DNA from 2 places in the Vagococcus hydrophili genome. Region 2 is predicted to be linked to the other one. Evidence: a T-box and tRNA genes for the amino acid it is inferred to sense, from the RefSeq annotation. Region 2 holds a T-box; the other holds one or more tRNA genes.
What was found. The T-box of region 2 lies ahead of cysS (cysteine--tRNA ligase). A T-box ahead of a tRNA ligase gene usually reads a tRNA of that ligase, here a tRNA-Cys.
Positions count from the first base shown of each region.

Region 1: it has a tRNA-Cys gene. The T-box ahead of cysS (cysteine--tRNA ligase) is inferred to sense a tRNA for this amino acid. The anticodon was not compared.

Region 1 is NZ_CP049887.1:2,289,012-2,299,667, forward strand. It holds rRNA gene G7082_RS11150 (16S ribosomal RNA) at 1-306, shown strand, start outside; tRNA gene G7082_RS11155 (tRNA-Ala) at 392-464, shown strand; rRNA gene G7082_RS11160 (23S ribosomal RNA) at 656-3,564, shown strand; rRNA gene rrf (5S ribosomal RNA) at 3,639-3,754, shown strand; tRNA gene G7082_RS11170 (tRNA-Asn) at 3,768-3,841, shown strand; tRNA gene G7082_RS11175 (tRNA-Glu) at 3,853-3,924, shown strand; tRNA gene G7082_RS11180 (tRNA-Val) at 3,949-4,021, shown strand; tRNA gene G7082_RS11185 (tRNA-Asp) at 4,033-4,105, shown strand; tRNA gene G7082_RS11190 (tRNA-Phe) at 4,110-4,182, shown strand; tRNA gene G7082_RS11195 (tRNA-Tyr) at 4,189-4,269, shown strand; tRNA gene G7082_RS11200 (tRNA-Trp) at 4,291-4,361, shown strand; tRNA gene G7082_RS11205 (tRNA-His) at 4,373-4,445, shown strand; tRNA gene G7082_RS11210 (tRNA-Gln) at 4,459-4,529, shown strand; tRNA gene G7082_RS11215 (tRNA-Cys) at 4,535-4,605, shown strand; tRNA gene G7082_RS11220 (tRNA-Leu) at 4,625-4,708, shown strand; tRNA gene G7082_RS11225 (tRNA-Asn) at 4,750-4,823, shown strand; tRNA gene G7082_RS11230 (tRNA-Ser) at 4,852-4,941, shown strand; tRNA gene G7082_RS11235 (tRNA-Glu) at 4,959-5,030, shown strand; tRNA gene G7082_RS11240 (tRNA-Phe) at 5,056-5,128, shown strand; tRNA gene G7082_RS11245 (tRNA-Tyr) at 5,135-5,214, shown strand; tRNA gene G7082_RS11250 (tRNA-His) at 5,226-5,298, shown strand; tRNA gene G7082_RS11255 (tRNA-Gln) at 5,312-5,382, shown strand; gene G7082_RS11260 (PTS transporter subunit EIIC) at 5,534-7,090, shown strand; gene G7082_RS11265 (class-II fumarase/aspartase family protein) at 7,113-8,483, shown strand; gene G7082_RS11270 (carbohydrate deacetylase) at 8,483-9,271, shown strand; gene G7082_RS11275 (MurR/RpiR family transcriptional regulator) at 9,430-10,185, shown strand; gene G7082_RS11280 (teichoic acid D-Ala incorporation-associated protein DltX) at 10,415-10,564, shown strand; gene dltA (D-alanine--poly(phosphoribitol) ligase subunit DltA) at 10,581-10,656, shown strand, end outside.
Region 2 is NZ_CP049887.1:1,523,232-1,533,887, forward strand. It holds gene G7082_RS07665 (KUP/HAK/KT family potassium transporter) at 1-896, shown strand, start outside; gene G7082_RS07670 (dCTP deaminase/dUTPase family protein) at 1,249-1,776, shown strand; gene radA (DNA repair protein RadA) at 1,906-3,276, shown strand; gene G7082_RS07680 (PIN/TRAM domain-containing protein) at 3,295-4,410, shown strand; gene gltX (glutamate--tRNA ligase) at 4,503-5,966, shown strand; T-box leader at 5,963-6,178, shown strand; gene cysS (cysteine--tRNA ligase) at 6,232-7,641, shown strand; gene G7082_RS07695 (Mini-ribonuclease 3) at 7,641-8,048, shown strand; gene rlmB (23S rRNA (guanosine(2251)-2'-O)-methyltransferase RlmB) at 8,038-8,811, shown strand; gene G7082_RS07705 (NYN domain-containing protein) at 8,829-9,350, shown strand; gene G7082_RS07710 (sigma-70 family RNA polymerase sigma factor) at 9,455-10,027, shown strand; gene G7082_RS07715 (Veg family protein) at 10,183-10,443, shown strand; gene G7082_RS07720 (low molecular weight protein-tyrosine-phosphatase) at 10,561-10,656, shown strand, end outside.

The DNA of each region.
Region 1 (10,656 bases), 770 kb from region 2:
AATGGACGGTACAATGAGTTGCGAGACCGCGAGGTTTAGCTAATCTCTTAAAGCCGTTCTCAGTTCGGATTGTAGGCTGCAACTCGCCTACATGAAGCCGGAATCGCTAGTAATCGTGGATCAGCATGCCACGGTGAATACGTTCCCGGGCCTTGTACACACCGCCCGTCACACCACGAGAGTTTGTAACACCCAAAGTCGGTGAGGTAACCTTTTAGGAGCCAGCCGCCTAAGGTGGGATAGATGATTGGGGTGAAGTCGTAACAAGGTAGCCGTATCGGAAGGTGCGGCTGGATCACCTCCTTTCTAAGGAATATTACGGAAATCACATGGTTGTACTTACTTTGTTTAGTTTTGAGAGATCTATTTTTAAAAATAAATCCTTAAACAAGGGGCCTTAGCTCAGCTGGGAGAGCGCCTGCCTTGCACGCAGGAGGTCAGCGGTTCGATCCCGCTAGGCTCCATTAGTATTGTTATAATACTAAAACATATTGTTCATTGAAAACTGGATAGTTGAAGTTAGACATCAACATTTTTTTTTAACACACCGAGTTGATCAGTTTTATTATTAAAATTGTGATACATAAAATACTATTTAAATTAGCTATCGCTAGTTGATTTAAATAAACAAAGTCTAACCATTAGGTTAGAAAAAGGTTAAGTGAATAAGGGCGCACGGTGGATGCCTTGGCACTAGAAGCCGATGAAGGACGGGACTAACTCCGATATGCTTTGGGGAGCTGTAAGTAAGCTATGATCCAGAGATTTCCGAATGGGGGAACCCAGCATCTTTTATAGGATGTTACTTTCAAGTGAATACATAGCTTGTTAGAGGTAGACGCAGAGAACTGAAACATCTAAGTACCTGCAGGAAGAGAAAGAAAAATCGATTTCCTTAGTAGCGGCGAGCGAAACGGAAACAGCCCAAACCAACAAGCTTGCTTGTTGGGGTTGTAGGACTCAGCTGTGGTAGCTGTTGTGGATAGTCGAATCGACCTGGAAAGGTCAGCCGGAGCGGGTAAAAGCCCCGTAGACGAAATTGACAACACACCTATGAGTATCCTGAGTACGGCGGAACACGAGAAATTCCGTCGGAATCCGGGAGGACCATCTCCCAAGGCTAAATACTCTCTAGTGACCGATAGTGTACCAGTACCGTGAGGGAAAGGTGAAAAGCACCCCGGAAGGGGAGTGAAATAGAACCTGAAACCGTGTGCCTACAAAAAGTCAGAGCCCGTTAATGGGTGATGGCGTGCCTTTTGCAGAATGAACCGGCGAGTTACGATTGCATGCGAGGTTAAGCTGAAGAAGCGGAGCCGTAGCGAAAGCGAGTCTGAATAGGGCGAGTGAGTATGTAGTCGTAGACCCGAAACCAAGTGACCTACCCATGTCCAGGTTGAAGGTGCGGTAAAACGCACTGGAGGACCGAACCCACGTACGTTGAAAAGTGCGGGGATGAGGTGTGGGTAGCGGAGAAATTCCAAACGAACTTGGAGATAGCTGGTTCTCTCCGAAATAGCTTTAGGGCTAGCCTCGGAATTAGAATGATGGAGGTAGAGCACTGTTTGGACTAGGGGCCCGTCTCGGGTTACCGAATTCAGATAAACTCCGAATGCCATTCATTTATGTCCGGGAGTCAGACAGTGAGTGATAAGATCCATTGTCGAAAGGGAAACAGCCCAGACCACCAGCTAAGGTCCCCAAATATATGTTAAGTGGAAAAGGATGTGAGGGTGCACAAACAACTAGGATGTTGGCTCAGAAGCAGCCACCATTTAAAGAGTGCGTAATAGCTCACTAGTCGAGTGCCCTTGCGCCGAAAATGTACCGGGGCTAAACATATTACCGAAGCTGTGGATAGAACTTAGGTTCTATGGTAGGAGAGCGTTCTAAGGGCGTTGAAGCTAGATCGTAAGGACTGGTGGAGCGCTTAGAAGTGAGAATGCCGGTATGAGTAGCGAAAGACAGGTGAGAATCCTGTCCACCGAATGACTAAGGTTTCCTGGGGAAGGCTCGTCCTCCCAGGGTTAGTCGGGACCTAAGCTGAGGCCGATAGGCGTAGGCGATGGATAACAGGTTGAGATTCCTGTACCCGTTTGTTTTGTTTGAACAATGGAGGGACGCAGTAGGTTACAAGATCGCACTGTTGGATATGTGCGTTCAAGCAACAAGTCTTGGTAAGAGTCAAATGCTTTTACCTTTAAGGACAAGTTGTGATGAGGAGGGAAATTAAGTACCGAAGTCTTAATATCACACTGCCAAGAAAAGCTTCTAGTTAGAAACAAACGGCCCGTACCGCAAACCGACACAGGTAGTCGAGGAGAGAATCCTAAGGTGAGCGAGAGAACTCTCGTTAAGGAACTCGGCAAAATGACCCCGTAACTTAGGGAGAAGGGGTGCTGAACGCAAGTTCAGCCGCAGTGAATAGGCCCAAGCGACTGTTTATCAAAAACACAGGTCTCTGCAAAATCGAAAGATGACGTATAGGGGCTGACGCCTGCCCGGTGCTGGAAGGTTAAGAGGATGGGTTAGCTAGTAGCGAAGCTCAGAATTGAAGCCCCAGTAAACGGCGGCCGTAACTATAACGGTCCTAAGGTAGCGAAATTCCTTGTCGGGTAAGTTCCGACCCGCACGAAAGGCGTAACGATTTGGGCACTGTCTCAACGAGAGACTCGGTGAAATTTTAGTACCTGTGAAGATGCAGGTTACCCGCGACAGGACGGAAAGACCCCATGGAGCTTTACTGTAGTTTGATATTGAATGTTTGTAACACATGTACAGGATAGGTAGGAGCCGTAGAGCTCGGGACGCTAGTCTCGAGGGAGGCATTGGTGGGATACTACCCTTGTGTTATGACCATTCTAACCCGCGCCACTTATCGTGGCGGGAGACAGTGTCAGATGGACAGTTTGACTGGGGCGGTCGCCTCCTAAAAAGTAACGGAGGCGCCCAAAGGTTCCCTCAGAATGGTTGGAAATCATTCGTAGAGTGCAAAGGCATAAGGGAGCTTGACTGCGAGAGCTACAACTCGAGCAGGGACGAAAGTCGGGCTTAGTGATCCGGTGGTTCCGCATGGAAGGGCCATCGCTCAACGGATAAAAGCTACCCTGGGGATAACAGGCTTATCTCCCCCAAGAGTTCACATCGACGGGAGGTTTGGCACCTCGATGTCGGCTCGTCGCATCCTGGGGCTGTAGTCGGTCCCAAGGGTTGGGCTGTTCGCCCATTAAAGCGGCACGCGAGCTGGGTTCAGAACGTCGTGAGACAGTTCGGTCCCTATCCGTCGCGGGCGTTGGAAATTTGAGAGGAGCTGTCCTTAGTACGAGAGGACCGGGATGGACACACCTCTGGTGTACCAGTTGTTCTGCCAAGGGCATTGCTGGGTAGCTATGTGTGGAAGGGATAAACGCTGAAAGCATCTAAGCGTGAAGCCCCCTCAAGATGAAATTTCCCATTTCTTTAAGAAAGTAAGATCCCTGAAAGATGATCAGGTAGATAGGCTAGGAGTGGAAGTGCAGTGATGTACGGAGCGGACTAGTACTAATCGATCGAGGACTTAACCAAAGAAAAACGGTGAAGTAAAAAAGATGTCTAACTAAAACATTCAGTTTTGAGTGAACAATCACTCTAATAATAAGTGTGGCGATGATGGCAAGAAGGATACACCTGTTCCCATGCCGAACACAGAAGTTAAGTTTCTTAGCGCCGAGGGTAGTGAGGGGTTTCCCCTTGTGAGAGTAGGACGTTGCCATGCTTATTATAAATTATCCGGCATAGCTCAGTTGGTAGTAGCGCATGACTGTTAATCATGATGTCGTAGGTTCGAGTCCTACTGCCGGAGTTGTTTCAAAAGGCCCGTTGGTCAAGCGGTTAAGACACCGCCCTTTCACGGCGGTATCACGGGTTCGATTCCCGTACGGGTCATGTAACATAATATATTCCATATATGGAGGTTTAGCTCAGCTGGGAGAGCACCTGCCTTACAAGCAGGGGGTCAGCGGTTCGATCCCGTTAACCTCCATTATCTAAACTGGTTCCGTGGTGTAGGGGTTAACATGCCTGCCTGTCACGCAGGAGATCGCGGGTTCAAATCCCGTCGGGACCGTTTAGGCGCAGTAGCTCAGTTGGTAGAGCAACGGATTGAAGCTCCGTGTGTCGGCAGTTCGATTCTGTCTTGCGCCATTATATGGAGGGGTAGCGAAGTGGCTAAACGCGGCGGACTGTAAATCCGCTCCTTCGGGTTCGGCAGTTCGAATCTGCCCCCCTCCATTATTAATATTATCAAACTATAGGGGTATAGTTTAGCGGTAGAACTACGGTCTCCAAAACCGTCAGCGTGGGTTCGATTCCTACTACCCCTGTTTTTACTATGGCGATTGTGGTGAAGTGGTTAACACATCGGATTGTGGTTCCGACATGCGTGGGTTCGATTCCCATCAGTCGCCTATTTAATAATATTGGGCTATAGCCAAGCGGTAAGGCAACGGACTTTGACTCCGTCATCGTTGGTTCGAATCCAGCTAGCCCAGTTTTTGGCGGTATAGCCAAGTGGTAAGGCAGAGGTCTGCAACACCTTTATCATCGGTTCAAATCCGGTTACCGCCTTTTATAGATATATCCTTATGCCGGCGTGGCGGAATTGGCAGACGCGCTGGACTCAAAATCCTGTGCCCGCAAGGGCGTGCCGGTTCGACCCCGGCCGCCGGTATTGCATTTATTGCATATAAGGATAGTCTAATAATTAAATAATCCGGCATAGCTCAGTTGGTAGTAGCGCATGACTGTTAATCATGATGTCGTAGGTTCGAGTCCTACTGCCGGAGTTTTACTTTAAATAAGTTTTTTGAACCTGGAGAGTTGTCCGAGTTGGCCGAAGGAGCATGATTGGAAATCATGTAGACGGTAATAACTGTCTCAAGGGTTCGAATCCCTTACTTTCCGTAATTTTATAATTCTTAGGCCCGTTGGTCAAGCGGTTAAGACACCGCCCTTTCACGGCGGTATCACGGGTTCGATTCCCGTACGGGTCATTACTAAACTATTAATTATAGTTTGGGCGCAGTAGCTCAGTTGGTAGAGCAACGGATTGAAGCTCCGTGTGTCGGCAGTTCGATTCTGTCTTGCGCCATTATATGGAGGGGTAGCGAAGTGGCTAAACGCGGCGGACTGTAAATCCGCTCCTTTGGGTTCGGCAGTTCGAATCTGCCCCCTCCATTTTTATCATGGCGATTGTGGTGAAGTGGTTAACACATCGGATTGTGGTTCCGACATGCGTGGGTTCGATTCCCATCAGTCGCCTATTTAATAATATTGGGCTATAGCCAAGCGGTAAGGCAACGGACTTTGACTCCGTCATCGTTGGTTCGAATCCAGCTAGCCCAGTTAAGACTTGATGATTCAAGTCTTTTTTTTTGTCCAAAAATGATCTAAGTCATTTTTGCTTATCTAGATAGTATTAAGTAATGTTAAGAAGCTTTTTATAAAAAAATTTAAGTGTTAGTATATATTTATCATTTGAAAAGGAGAAGAAAAGATGATTAAAAAAGGGGATTTTGGTGAGTCACTACAAAAGTTTGGACGAACGTTACTTCTTCCAATTGGGGTTTTAGCACCGGTCGGGATGATTTTAGGAATCAGTGGAGCATTTGTTCAACCTTATATGATTGAAAAGTTTGCATTTTTAGGAAATGAAAATGTTAATGCTATTCTTATTAGTATTAGAACGATTGCAAGCGTTATCTTTGATAATATTCCACTACTATTCGCTATGGGTGTGGCTTATGGAATGAGTAAAAAGGATAAAGGAATTTCTGTTTTTGCTGCTGTGACTGGTTATTTAACTTTAATCATTACTATGAATGTTTGGTTGACTTTAACTGGTAAGATGGCTGATCCAGAAATTATGACACAAGTTGGACAAATAAATGTTTTGGGTATTCAAACAATGAATATCAGTGCAGCAGGGGGGATTGTTACAGGGTTAGTTGCTGCTTGGGCAACAGATAAGTTCTATAATTTAGAACTTCCAACTGCATTTGCATTCTTTTCAGGTAAGAAGTCAGTACCAATTATTACAATTGGCGTCATGATTTTAATTGGGGCGTTATTACCATTTGTTTGGGAAGTTTTTGTGCTAGTTTTAACGAAATTTTCAGTGGTTATTTTAAGCACAGTTGGTCCATTCTTTACGGCAGCTGGTGAACGATTATTTATTCCTTTTGGTTTACACCATGTATGGAACGCGCTCTTTAGATTTACTGAAGCAGGCGGGTCTTATGTAATTGATGGGGAAACCTTTGTTGGAGTTGTCCCAGCGATGAATGAAGTGTTATTCAATCAAGGGCCAAATAGTGAGTATTGGTCAATGATGCCTGATTTAACAAGATTCATGGCACAACAACAAATGCTTGTGACACTGTTTCTTTTCCCTGCGATTGCTTTAGCCATGTATAAAGCGTGTCGTGTAGAAAATAGAATAGAAGTTAAGTCGATGCTGATTACGTTGGTTTTAACAGCGATGTTAGGAAACGTTACTGAGCCGTTAGAATTTACTTTTGTGTTCATTGCCCCTCTCTTGTATTTAGCTTATGCAGTTATTGTTGGGATTGGAGCTGTGCTACTTTCTTTAGCAGGAGTGGCAGTTGGATACATTAGGGGAACGGTTTTTGACTTTGCGATTTTCGGATTATTATATGAAAAGACTAACTGGATATTCTTAGTAATTATTGGACTTGGTTTAGCAGTTGTTACTTATTTTATTTTTTACTGGGCAATTATTAAATTTGATATTAAAACACCTGGTCGTGAAGAATCACAAAATATGGATAATACATTAATTAAAGAAAAACGTTACACAGAAGTTGCTGAGATCGTGGTTGAAGCGCTAGGTGGTAAGGAAAATATTGAAAACGTTGAAAACTGTATTACCCGTCTAAGAATTGATTTGAAGGATATTAATGTTGTCAATAAAGAGTTGCTTGAAAAATCAGGTTGTACTGGTTTCTTCTTCCCGGCAGCAAAACATATTCATGTTGTTTATGGCCCTCAAGTTGAATTCGTTAGAAATGCTGTAGATGAAGCATTAGCATAGTAAAAAATGAGGAGGAAAAAAAGTGAGAGCACTATATGATTCAAAAAGTAAAACAATGGATGATCGAGGGATAAAAGAGTTATTCTCGAATGAAGCAAAATATAAAACGTGGCTAATGTTTGAAGCTGCCTTAGCAGAAGCACAAGCGGAGTGTGGTTTTATTCCTAAACAAGCCGCTCTTGATATTAAAGAAGCCGCTAAAATTGAAAATATTGATTTTGAGGAAATGAATAGAATCTATTTAAAAATTGGACATGGGTTTGTGCCTTTTCTAAAAGTTTTAGTTAAAGCTTGTCCAAAAGAGAGCGGGAAATATATTCATTACGGGATTACCACTCAAAATATTCAGCAAAGTTCTCAATTATATATGGTGAAAACCGTTCATGATAAATACATGAAACTTCTGGGTGAGATTTTAGAGAACTTAAGTAAACTAGCTGAGGATAATAAAGATACTGTCATGACAGGTCGGACTCATGGTCGTCATGCCACTCCGATTACATATGGCTATAAAGTTTCTGTTTGGATAAGTGACTTCATTGAATGTGTGGAGAGAATGAGAGAGGCAGAAAAACGTGTCTTTAAAATTATGATGGGTGGAGCGGTAGGAACATTTAGCTCCATGCCAGAAGTTGGGATTGATGTTCAAAAGCGCGTAGCTGAGTTAACAGGTATGTATCCAATGGAAGTTCCTTCAAGAAATATTAGTACTCATAAATTAGAGTACATGATGAATTTATCATTAATGGCAAATATTTGTCATAAAATTGGAGAAGAAGTTTATAGTACTACTTTAGAAGAAATTGCTGAAGTGTCGGAAGGATTTAGCAAAGGGACAGTTGGAAGTAGTACCATGCCTCATAAAATTAACCCTAAACTAGCTAAAGGCATTGTAGCCAATTCTCAAAAATTGTATTCATTACCTGGTGTTGGTATGTACTCAGCCGTTAGACCATATGAAGGTGACAGTAGTTCATACATGTTATTTGATGGCATTTTAGAAGAAGCCCTAGAACTCACAACTGAAGTTTTGCTTAGAACAGAGGAATTAACTAGAACAATGGTCCCTCATCCTGAGCGAATGCTTCACAATGTGTTGAGAAATAAAGGCTTAGATAATACAGAATACGTTATGATGAAAATGGCTGATAAACTTGGGAAAGATGAAGCTCATTCACTTCTATATGACATTGCGATTAAAACAGCAGCTGATGGTGAAGACTTCTACACAAATCTCATGAAAAATAGCTTAATTTCTTCAGAATTTACAGCAGAAGAAGTGAAAGCACTAATCGATCCTAGAAACTATGTGGGACTTTCCAGTGAACTAGCGTCCAAAGAAGCAATACGAGCTCATGAAACAGCTAAATTTATTCAAGAGAATTATAAGTAATGGCAAAGTTGGTCATAAACGCAGATGATTTTGGTTATTCTAAGGCAATTAACCACGGTATTATTGATTCTTTTCAGAATGGTGTTTTAACTTCAACGACTCTAATGGCAAACATGCCAGGATTTGACCATGCCGTAGAATTAAGCCGTAGTAATCCCAATTTAGGAGTGGGAGTTCATTTGTCAATGACATGTGGCAAACCAATACTTACTAATGTTACTGATTTAGTGGAAGAAACTGGGAAGTTTAAATGTTTAGATAAAATCAAGGCGGAATTATTTGAAACTAATTTAGAGCAGCTTTATGATGAATGGGATGCACAAATCAAACACATTCAACAGGCAGGGATCAACATTAGTCATCTTGATTCCCATCATTATACTCACTCGATGGGAGATCATTATAGGGTAGTAGAGGCTTTATCCCTTAAATATCATTTACCAATTAGAAATAGTCATGATGTGAGAACTAAATTTATTAATCCTAATTTAAGTCCTGCCGAGGAGTTATGGCCCCTATTTAACTATCCAGAAATGAAAAGAATGGATAAAAGGTTTTTAGAAGTAAAACAACAACTTTTTAAGATAATCGTGAAAGATTGCCAAAAATACTCTGAGAAAAATAAAGTAGAAGCTGTTTGTCATCCTGGGTTTTTGGATGAGGAAGTTTGGTTTGGCTCAAGTTTTAATTTAGCTAGAATGAGAGAAGTTTCAATTTTATGTGACTTAGATCTTAGTAAATTATTTTCCGAGTATGAATTTGAACTATGTAATTACCATGATTTTTAATCAAATTTAATTTAAGAACATAAAGGCTAATATTTTTAGATAAAACTAACAAAAAGTTAGTGAATATTTAGAGATATCAGTCTTTTTTGCCGTTCTTTGTATCAGACATAAGTAGGAGTTTATGATATAATTCCAAATAGTAGGGGGTAGGGAGTGGAATGGACTTTCTTAAGAATTACGATGAGTTAACTGTTAGTGAGAAAAAGGTACTTCGCTATGTTATAGACAATACTAAAGCCGTTCCTTATATGAATATCAATCAACTTGCAGATGTCAATTTCGTGTCGAAGACCGTGATTATTAATTTATGTCAAAAGTTGGGCTTTAGTGGTTTTAAAGAGTTGAAATTTACCATTAATAATTCAATAAGAGAAGAGCTGGTATCAGAAGAACTAAATGAAGATAAAGTAATCAAGAAACTCGAAAAAAGCATTGAAAAGACGTTATCCTTAGTTATAGATGAGACGATTGATGGCTCGGTTGATTCAATCCTACAAGCAAAAAATATTTTTATCATGGCAAGGGGAACCAGTAAACCTGTTGGGTATTATTTAGAGCATTTATTATTTTCCATGGGTCTTCACTGCTTTTTTATTGATGATTATAATTTATCAGAGTCTTTTACACGACTGGTCACAGAGGATGATGTAGTGATTTTGTTTTCACTATCTGGTCAAACGAAAAAAATTCTTGAAACAGCAAGGGTTCTTAATGTAAAAGGAGCGAAAATGATTAGTATTACATCATTTCAATCGAATAAATTAAGTGATTATTCAGATTATAGTTTATACTGTCATACCGATAACTTTGATACGAAAAAGGATGATTCTATTTCTCGAATTGGTTTCTTTCTTCTAGTTGATTTATTGATTGAAAGTATTAAACAGAAATTATCAAATAATCACATCATTTAGAACTTTCAAAACTTAAGATAATAGTGTAGAATTATATCTTGTGTTTTGATTTCTCGTTGTTTATAATAATTTTGTATTAATATTACTGTGATGTTACAAATGTTTCTATTATGACGATTTCTAGGTCTTAGGTCGTAGAAAAAATTACAACATATGCTTGATACCAAAAATAATATTCTACGATATAATTTGTTTATGATAAAGACGAGAGGATGAAGTTGAAATGGAAATGAAAAAAGTAATTAAAAATGAAGAATCAAGATATTGGTTATCTTTTGTGGGAAAAACAGTGCTTTATGCAACTATATTGTTAGGTTTAATCTATTTATATCACTATAGTTCAGTAGGCGGAGGTTCCTTTATTTACAACCAATTCTAGAAGGAGTATTTGATCGATGAAAAATATAATCTTAGAAACAGTCAAAAAATGGTCTGATGAAAAAGCGGACACTATTTTTTTCGACGAAGGGA
Region 2 (10,656 bases):
CTTATGGTTTAGCCATTACGATTACTATGTTAATGACAACCTTCTTATTACTGTTCTATCTATTGCAACGTGGCGTACCTAAAGTACTTGCTTATTTAACCTTTATCTTCTTTGGTTTAATTGAGAGTATTTTCTTTATTTCAAGTGCGACTAAGTTTTTACATGGTGGGTATGTGGCTGTTTTAATGGCGGTGGTTATTTTAGCAATCATGTTAATTTGGCACCGTGGAAATGTCATCACAGAACGTGAGTCAGATCGGGTTTCTGTTTGTGATTACAAAGAACAATTGAAAGCACTAAGTCAAGATCCAAGCTTGCCACAATATCAAACCAACATTGTTTTCTTAACAACGAAAATCAAAGGGCATCAAGTTGGACGAGAAATCATGTATTCGATTTTAGATAAACGACCTAAAAAGGCTAAAGTTTATTGGTTTGTAAATGTGTTTGTTACAGATGAGCCATATACAAATGAATATTACGTAGATATGATGGGAACTGATTATATTGTGAACGTTCAATTACGACTTGGTTTTAGAATGAATCAAGAAGTGAATGTTTACTTGCGCCAAATAGTGAATGATTTAATGGCAGAAGGTAAGTTACCAAAACAACCACAAAAATATTCAATTATTAAAGACCGTGAAGTCGGCGATTTTGCCTTTGTTTTAATTAGAGAAGAATTAACGCGTGTTACGTCATTAAGTACAATTGATACTATTGTAATGCAACTTAAACTAGGTATTAAAAAAATGGCCTTTGACCCAGCGAGATGGTTTGGTCTAGAATACAGCGACGTAATTGTGGAGCATGTTCCATTAATCATCGGAGACAAAAAAGAAGTCACAGGACTAAAACAAGTCCAAGTGGATGACTTTGATGAAGAAGACGATTAATCAGAGTGAATAAAAATAGAGTGGTGAAAATGGCGTTTAGCTCTGAGCAACTGGAGGAAATTAAAAATAATTCGCGCTTTTTGAATTAATTTTAATTTTTGAAGTTGCCGAAGGAGCTGCCATTTGAACCCGAACTACAACAGAGTGATGAAAATGGCGTTTTGCTCCAAGCAACTGGAGGAAACCAGAAACAGTAAGAACCAATCAAAAAATGATTGGTTCTTACTGTTTTATTGTTATTAGAGCAGACAACCTCATAAAATATTAAGAATTTTTCCTCCCTAAGTCCCTTTATATTTTCACTCGTATCATGTAGGATAGAACAGATAAAGAAAGTAAAGGATGAGTGTTAGTGTCAAAAATTAGAGGTTTTGAGAAAGTATCAACATTTAAGGATATTAATTTACCAGTGCGTGCCACAAAGCAAGCAGCAGGTTATGATTTTGAAGCAGCAGAAGAGATTGTGGTTCCATCAATTTGGAAATCAGGCATCGCAACCGCTCTAAAAGCAGCGTTTAATAAAGAAGACATCTTAATGGATGAAAAAACATTAAAACAAGTTAAACCCGTTTTAGTACCAACAGGGATTAAGGCTTATATGGGAGAAGAAGAATTTTTACAATTATGTAATCGTTCAAGCAATCCTTTGAAGAATTTCTTATTATTAGGTAACGGTGTGGGTGTCATTGATAGTGATTACTATAATAACGATGCCAATGAAGGTCACATTATGTTCCAATTTTTAAATTTTGGATTAAAAGATTTAACGATTAAAAAAGGGGAACGTATTGGACAAGGCATTTTCTTACCATTCTTAAAAGCGGACAATGACCATTCAGAGACTGACCGAACAGGCGGTTTTGGTTCATCTGGTAAATAAAGTAAAAGTTCTTAAAAAAGTCATCCTTTTTCTTAAAGGATGACTTAATTGTATGCTAAAATGTGAGTAGACTTGTTAATAAACGAGTCTAATTTATAAAGATAAATAACAAAAGTGAGGGATATTGTAGTGGCGAAGAAAAAGAAAAATGAATTTGTCTGCCAAGAATGTGGTTATGTTTCGCCAAAATATTTAGGGCGTTGTCCTAACTGTGGCAATTGGAACTCATTAGTAGAGGAAATAATTCAAGAAAAACCAACGCGTCATAGTCGAGTGAGTTTATCTGGAACAACAACTAAACCTGAGCGATTGGATGAGGTTGTTTTTCAAAAAGAGCAACGAGTAAAGACTGAATTAGAAGAATTAAACCGTGTTTTAGGTGGCGGTGTTGTCCCTGGTTCAATGGTTTTAATCGGTGGTGATCCTGGAATTGGTAAATCAACACTATTACTACAAGTTTCTCAACAACTTAGTAAATTAGATGATAATGTTCTGTATGTGTCAGGTGAAGAAAGTGCCCAACAGATTAAAATGCGCGGGGAACGTTTAAGTGCCACAGACAATCACTTTTATGTGTACGGGGAAACGGATATGGGATTGATTAGACAAACAATTGAGCATCTGAAACCGAATTATGTGGTGATTGACTCGATTCAAACCATGATTCACCCAGAAATTACCAGTGCGGCAGGTAGTGTGAGCCAAGTTAGAGAAACAACGGCTGAGTTGATGCAAATTGCGAAAACCAATCAAATTACGATTTTTATTGTCGGGCATGTGACTAAAGAAGGTTCTTTAGCTGGTCCAAGAATGTTGGAGCACATGGTAGACACAGTTCTTTATTTTGAAGGAGAGAGACATCACACCTTTAGAATTTTAAGAGCGGTTAAAAATCGTTTTGGCTCAACGAATGAAATCGGTATCTTTGAGATGAAACAAGAAGGATTAGTTGAAGTTAGAAACCCTTCCGAAGCTTTTTTAGAAGAGCGACTAGCTGATGCGACAGGTTCTGCCATTGTTTGTTCTATGGAAGGGACGCGCCCGATTTTAGCAGAAGTTCAAGCGCTGATTACACCGTCCGTTTTTGGAAATGCCCAACGAACAGCAGCTGGTTTAGATCGCCATCGTGTTTCCTTAATCATGGCAGTCTTAGAAAAAAGAGCAGGCTTAATGTTACAAAATCAAGATGCTTATTTGAAAGCTGCAGGTGGCGTGAAATTAGATGAGCCGGCCATTGATTTAGCGATTGCGGTTAGTATTGCTTCAAGTTACAAAGATAAAGGAACTTCACCTTATGAATGCTTTATTGGTGAGATTGGTTTGACAGGTGAAGTCAGACGAGTGAATCGAATTGATCAGCGTGTATCAGAAGCTAAAAAACTTGGCTTTAAAAAAATATATGTTCCTAAGAATAATTTGCAAGGTTGGAAAGCACCAAAAGGAATCGAAATTATTGGTGTATCCACTGTTTCAGAAACGTTAAGGCAAGTGTTCAAGTAGGAAAGGAGGAAAAGAAAGATGCAAAAAAAGATATTTTATGTAGTTATGGCAGTTATTGGCTTTAGTCTAGGAATGACCATTGTCCCTTCTGTCTGGGCATTATTTGATTTAGATTTTAATCAATGGTTAAACAACGGTGTAACGAATGGATTGATTGGTGCAATTATTTTTATTATTATTTCTACGTTTACCTTTCGTTATGTGGGTCGTGCCCTTAAAAAAGCTGAAAAATTTATTAGTGAACAAAGCTTACAAGATTTAGTCTTTGGAAGCTTAGGGGTGATTATTGGGTTATTATTAGGGGCCTTAGTTTCAATTCCCTTGTACTCATTAAAAATTGCTTTTCTTCATATTTTACTTCCAACTTTAATCATGTTAACACTTGGTTATTTTGGGTTTAGAGTAGGAACGACTAAAACAGATGAGTGGCGTAAGTTATTTGCGCCAAAACCTAAAAAAGGTACCGAGGATATTTTAGAGCGTAAAGTGACAGATAATTTTAACAAATACAAAATTTTAGATACCAGCGTTATTATTGATGGCAGAATTTATGATGTCGCAAAAACTGGTTTCATCGAAGGAACCTTACTTATTCCAAACTTTGTCTTGTATGAATTACAGTATATTGCTGACTCAGGCGATAGTTTAAAACGTGTTCGTGGTCGTCGTGGGTTAGATATTTTAAATGCGCTTCAAAAAGAAGATGGTATTTCTGTAGAGATGTATGAAGGTGATTTTGATGATGTCCAAGAAGTGGATAGCAAGTTAATTAAACTAGCCAAATTATTAGATGGTATCGTGGTAACCAACGACTATAACTTAAATAAAGTTAGTGAGTTTCAAAATGTGCCAGTCTTTAATATTAATGCCCTAGCGAATGCGATTAAGCCAGTGGTCATCCCTGGTGAGACAATGGATGTTTTAGTGATGAAAGACGGAACGGAAAGACAACAAGGTGTGGCTTATCTAGATGATGGAACCATGGTTGTTGTTGAGGACGGCAAACACTTTATGAACCAACGAATTAACGTCATTGTGACAAGTGCTCTTCAAACAGCTGCCGGTCGAATGATCTTTGCAAAGCCTTCTCATTCACAAACAACGATAAATAATGAAACAAAAGCTAATAACTAGTGGATTGTACCTTTACTATTTAGACAAATGAGGGTAAAATTTAAGCATAACAGCTAAGAACTGAAATAGACATATGAAGGATGGTAATTTTCATGACAAAAAAAGTACGTGTAAGATACGCACCAAGCCCAACAGGACATCTACACATCGGTAATGCCAGAACAGCATTATTCAACTATTTATATGCAAGACACCACGATGGTGATTTTGTAATTCGTATCGAGGATACAGACCAAAAACGTAACATCGAAGACGGAGAAAAAAGCCAATTAGAAAACTTAGCATGGTTGAACATGGATTGGGATGAGTCACCTGAAAAACCAGGTAAATACGGACCATACCGCCAATCAGAAAGATCAGACATTTACTTACCATTAGTCGATCAATTATTAGCAAGTAATTTAGCTTATAAATGTTACTGTACAGAAGAAGAATTAGAAGCAGAACGTGAATCTCAAAAAGCACGTGGCGAAATTCCTCGTTACAACGGTAAATGTGCCAGCCTTTCAGTTGAAGAGCAAGTAGCTAAAGAAGCAGAAGGTATTACACCAGTTATTCGTTTCCGCGTTCCTAAAAATCGTTCATATAGTTTTGATGACATGGTTAAAGGACATATTACCTTTGAATCAGACAGCGTAGGTGGAGATTTCGTTATTCTAAAACGTGACGGTATGCCAACTTATAACTTCGCTGTTGCTGTGGATGATTATATGATGAAAATTACGCATGTTTTACGTGGGGATGATCACATTGCTAACACACCAAAACAATTAATGGTTTATGAAGCCTTTGGATGGGAAGCACCTGAATTTGGTCACATGACATTAATTATTAACAGCGAAACAGGTAAAAAACTAAGTAAACGTGATGAAACGATTTTACAATTTATCGAACAATACCGTGACTTAGGTTACTTACCAGAAGCAATGTTTAACTTTATCAGTTTATTAGGTTGGTCACCAGTTGGAGAAGAAGAAATCTTCTCTGAAGAAGAATTCATCAAGATGTTTGACTCAGCTCGTTTAGGTAAATCACCAGCGGCCTTTGATAACAAAAAACTTGAGTGGATTAGTAACCAATACATGAAAAAATTAGACCGTGCTGACATGGCTCAAAAAGCTTTACCATATTTAGTGGATGCTAAATTAGTTGAAGAAAATCCATCAGCAGAAAAATTAGCATGGGTAGAAGAATTAGTTTCTCTTTACCAACCACAAATGAGTTATGCAGGTGAAATTGTTGAATTATCAACACTTTTCTTCAATGATACATTAACATTAAATGATGAAGCAAAAGAAGTTTTAGCTGGCGAAACAGTCTCACAAGTACTAGAAGCATTTGCTAAACAAATTGCTGAATTAGAAGAATTTGATGCGGCAAATATCAAAGCAAGTATTAAAGCTGTTCAAAAAGAAACAGGTGTAAAAGGTAAAAACTTATTTATGCCAATCCGTGTAGCTGTCAGTGGACAAATGCATGGTCCTGAATTAGCAGAAACAATTATGCTTTTAGGAAAAGAAAAAGTGTTAGATCATATTAAACAATCAAGTAAATAAATACGTTGAAAAGAAGAGTAGCTTAGCTTGTTGATTTAGAGAGCTCATGGGTGGTGAAAGTGAGAGAATAAGCTAAGTGAAGTGCCTCTTTGAGTAGTTTTAGTGAAATATAGTAGCTAAAAACGAGTGATAATCGTTAACTTATCAAAAGGTAAAAGGAAGAGTCTTTCTTTTTACGAATAAAAGTGGAACCACGTGAAAACGTCTTTTAGTTGAGTAGACTAAAGGGCGTTTTTTTATTGTAAAAAAAGTGAAGGAGCTAATCATTATGAAAATTTACAATACCTTAACTCGTTCTAAAGAAGAATTTAAAACCATTGAGCCAGGAAAAGTTCGTATGTACTTGTGTGGCCCAACAGTCTATAACTATATTCATGTAGGAAATGCCAGAAGTACAGTGGCGTTTGATACAGTCCGTCGTTATTTAGAATACAAGGGCTATGAAGTCAATTATGTTTCTAATTTTACAGATGTTGATGATAAAATTATTAACCGTGCCAAAGAAGAGGGCGTCACAGCTAAAAATATTGCGGATAAATACATTGATGCTTTTACAGAAGATACCACTAAGTTAAATGTGAAACCAGCATGTGTTCATCCGCGTGTCATTGATCATATTGATGAAATTATCGAATTTGTTGCAGCCTTAATTGAAAAAGGGTATGCTTATGAATCTCAAGGGGATGTTTACTACCGTGCCCGTAAATTTAAAAATTATGGTCAACTAAGTAATAAAAGTATAGATGAATTAGAAGTGGGTGCTAGTCAACGTACGGGAGACGAGCAAGCAAAAAAAGAAGATCCGTTAGATTTTGCTTTATGGAAATCAGCAAAAGAAGGAGAAGTTTCTTGGACATCACCATGGGGAGCGGGACGCCCAGGCTGGCACATCGAGTGTTCAGTGATGGCATCTAAGCACTTAGGTGAAACGATTGACATTCATGCAGGGGGGCAAGATTTAGAGTTTCCTCATCATGAAAATGAAATCGCCCAAAGTGAAGCCAAAACAGGCCAAACATTTGCTAATTATTGGATGCACAATGCGTATTTAACAGTTGGTGAAACTGGGGAAAAAATGAGTAAATCATTGAAAAATTTTGTGACAGCTCACGAATTAATGGAAGAAGTTGATCCAGAAGTGGTCCGTTTTGCTTTAGCCACAACTCATTACAGACGCCCAATGCCTTTTAATGACATTATCTTAAAAGAAGCAGAAACAAATCTTTCTAAGATTAAAGGAAGCTACAACAATGGCTCTTTCCGACTAGAATCAGCTAAAGACTCAACTGAAGATGATGAAGACTACTTAAAAGAGTTAACGTTAATTAAGAGTCAATTTGAAGAAGGTATGGATGACGATTTCAATACAGCTAATGGAATTACAGCTGTCTACAACTTAGTTAAATGGTTGAATGCTTATTTTGAAAAAAATAGCGTGTCAAAAGTCGTGATAGAACAAGCTCAAAGTTTATTAGTTGAATTAATGGCTGTCTTTGGAATTGAGTTAGGTCAAAAAGAAGTTTTAGATAGTGAAATTGAAGCGTTAATCGAAGAGCGAAATGAAGCTAGAGCTAATAAAGATTTTAAACGCAGTGATGAAATTCGTGACACGTTGAAAGAACAAGGGATTATTTTAGAAGATACCGCACAAGGTGTGAGATGGAGTAGAATTTAATGAGTGAAAAGAAAGATTATTCTCTTTTAAGTGGTTTGACGTTAGCTTATGTAGGGGATGCGATTTATGAAATTTATATTCGCGATTTTTTAATTAGATCCGGTCAAACCAAACCTAATCAAATGCACCGCATGGCAACGCATTATGTGTCAGCTAAAGCCCAACATTATTTGATTGAAGAAATGATTAAAGAGGAAATTTTAACAGAGCAAGAAACGTTGATTTATAAAAGAGGTCGAAATGCTAAGAGTCATACGAGCGCTAAAAATACATCAGTTTTTGTGTATAGAGCGTCTACAGGCTTTGAAGCACTAATGGGGTATTTACACCTAACAGATCAAAAAGAACGCCTAGAAGAGCTAATTACATGGTCTATTAAAAGGATAGGGGAAAAGAATGAAAAATAAACGTGAGAGACAAGAAAAAATAGCGGAGCCAGTATCATTAGAAGATGTGGTATTTGGTATTCATGCGACAATTGAAGCTTTGCAAGCAAGACGAGGCAATAAATTGTTTATCCAAGAAGATTTGAAGAGTCACCGAATCGAAGAGCTAAAAAGCTTAGCACAAGAATTTTCAGTTCCAGTTATTTGGGCACCTAAATCAAAATTAGATGAGATGACAAATAAAGAAAATCATCAAGGCATTGTGATGAAAATAACGCCTTATGAGTATTTATCTTTAGATGAGTTATTGTCAAAAAGTAAAGATAAGGAAAGTCGTTTCTTTTTAATATTAGATAGTATTGTGGACCCTCATAACTTAGGTTCAATTATGAGAACGGCTGACGCAGTAAATGTAGACGGGATTATAATTCCTAAACACCGTGCTGTAGGAATTACACCAGTTGTTGTTAAGACGTCAACTGGCGCGGTAGAGCATGTTCCAGTAGCTCGTGTAACAAATCTAAGCCAAACCATCAAAAAACTAAAAGAAGATAATATTTGGATTTTTGGGACTGATATGGAAGGAACGGATTATACAGATTGGAACGTTTCTGGTGATATCGCCCTTGTGATTGGTAACGAAGGTAAAGGCATGGGAGCGGCTCTTAAAAAAGAGATGGATGAGATGATTACGATTCCAATCGAAGGTCATGTTCAAAGTCTTAATGCCGGTGTAGCTGCGGGACTTTTAATGTATGAAGTTTTTAGAAAGCGTAGAAATTAGGATATGGAGACAGTAAAGTGAAACGTCAGGTGCTGTTTGTAGATGGTTACAATATGATTGGAGCTTGGCCTTTTCTTGATAAATTAAAAAAACAAGAAAAATTAGCCGATGCGAGAGATCAACTTTTATTTATGCTATCAAACTACGCAAAGTACGAAGGTATTGAAGTGATTGTGGTCTTTGATGCCCAATTTGTACCAGGTATTCAACAAGTGTATGATGAATACGGCGTCACAGTTATTTTTACAAAAGAAGAAGAAACAGCAGATACCTATATAGAGCGTGAGGCAGGGGGAAAAATAAACCCACTGACTCATGTTCGGGTGGCGACAAGTGATATGGCGGAGCAGTGGATTATTTTCTCAAGAGGTGCGTTAAGAGTCTCAGCAAGAGAGCTATACAAGGCGATTAAGACATCGGAGAAAAAAATTCAAGCAGATACAGAAGAGTATAAATTTCAGAGTTATCGACGCAATAGTCCTTGGTCTGGCTCACAGCTTGAACATCTTCAACAAATTTACGATGAATTAGATAACTAATGAATACGAAAGAGAACCTTAGTTCTCTTTCGTATTTTGTTATTTAATGGTACGATTTTTATACAGAAGAGGGAAGCATTTCTTTTTGAAGGAGACGTGTAAAAATGAATGAAAGTGAAGTTATACTAAAGAGAGCAAAATTAGGTTGTAATGATTCTTTTGAAGTGCTGTTTAATCAATATGTTCCAATTGTTTTGAAACAACGCAATAATTATTATCTAAGAGAATTTGATTTAGACGACTGGCTTCAAGAAGGGCGCTTAGTTTGTTATCAGTCACTCCGGAAATTTGATGATAGTAAGAATGTCACATTTGGTTTATTCTTTAAAATGAATTTTAACCGACATGTCATTAGCTTACTAAGGCACCAAGAGGCACAAAAAAGACAGATTTACCGCTACACAGATTCTCTAGATTCACAAATGAATACCTTTGGAGAATGTATTAGCCGGGGTATGGAAGATTTTCGAGCAGATACAAGTATTAAGTACATATTTGTTAGAGAGCAGCTAGAAGATTTACCGGATCAGCTGTCAAATTTTGAGAAAAAAATTTATTACGATACTTTATTAGGACTGGATATTGAGGAAATATCAAAAAACACAGATATTTCACAGAGAAAAATTTTATTTGGCTATAACCGCGTAAAAGTAAAATTGAAAAAACAAATCGTATAATAAAGGACATTTCTCTCTTCTTTAATCAAAAAATAAAGATTAAAAATGTAAGTTAATAATTAAAATTAGATGAATCTATTGCCAAAGTATGTGTATTATGATAAAATTTGAAGTTTTTTGTAAAATATGTTACAATGGTAATCGAGGTGAGTTGGATGGCAGCGAGTATTTTAACAATCAAAGAAGAGCTAGAGAACAAAATAGGTAGTCGAATTACTTTAGTCGCACAGACAGGTAGAAAACGACAAACTGAACGTAGTGGTATATTATCAGAAACATATCCTTCTGTATTTATTGTCGATTTAGATCAGGATGAGAACGCATTTGAAAGAGTATCATATAGCTATACTGATATTTTAACTCGTGCTGTAGAGGTCCAATTTTCAGATAACATGCAAGAAGAAATTATAGGATAATTATAACCAATCGAAGAATCATTACTTAGTTGTAATGATTCATCACATATAAAATAAAAAAGATTGCTACTTTATTTAAAGAGTCAGTCTTTTTTTGTTTTTAGAAAGGGGAATTGGATGATAAACGTATTATTTGTTTGTTTAGGTAATATTTGCAGATCAACCATGGCTGAAGCTGTTTTTCGTGATAAAGTCGTAAAAGCGGGGTTAGAG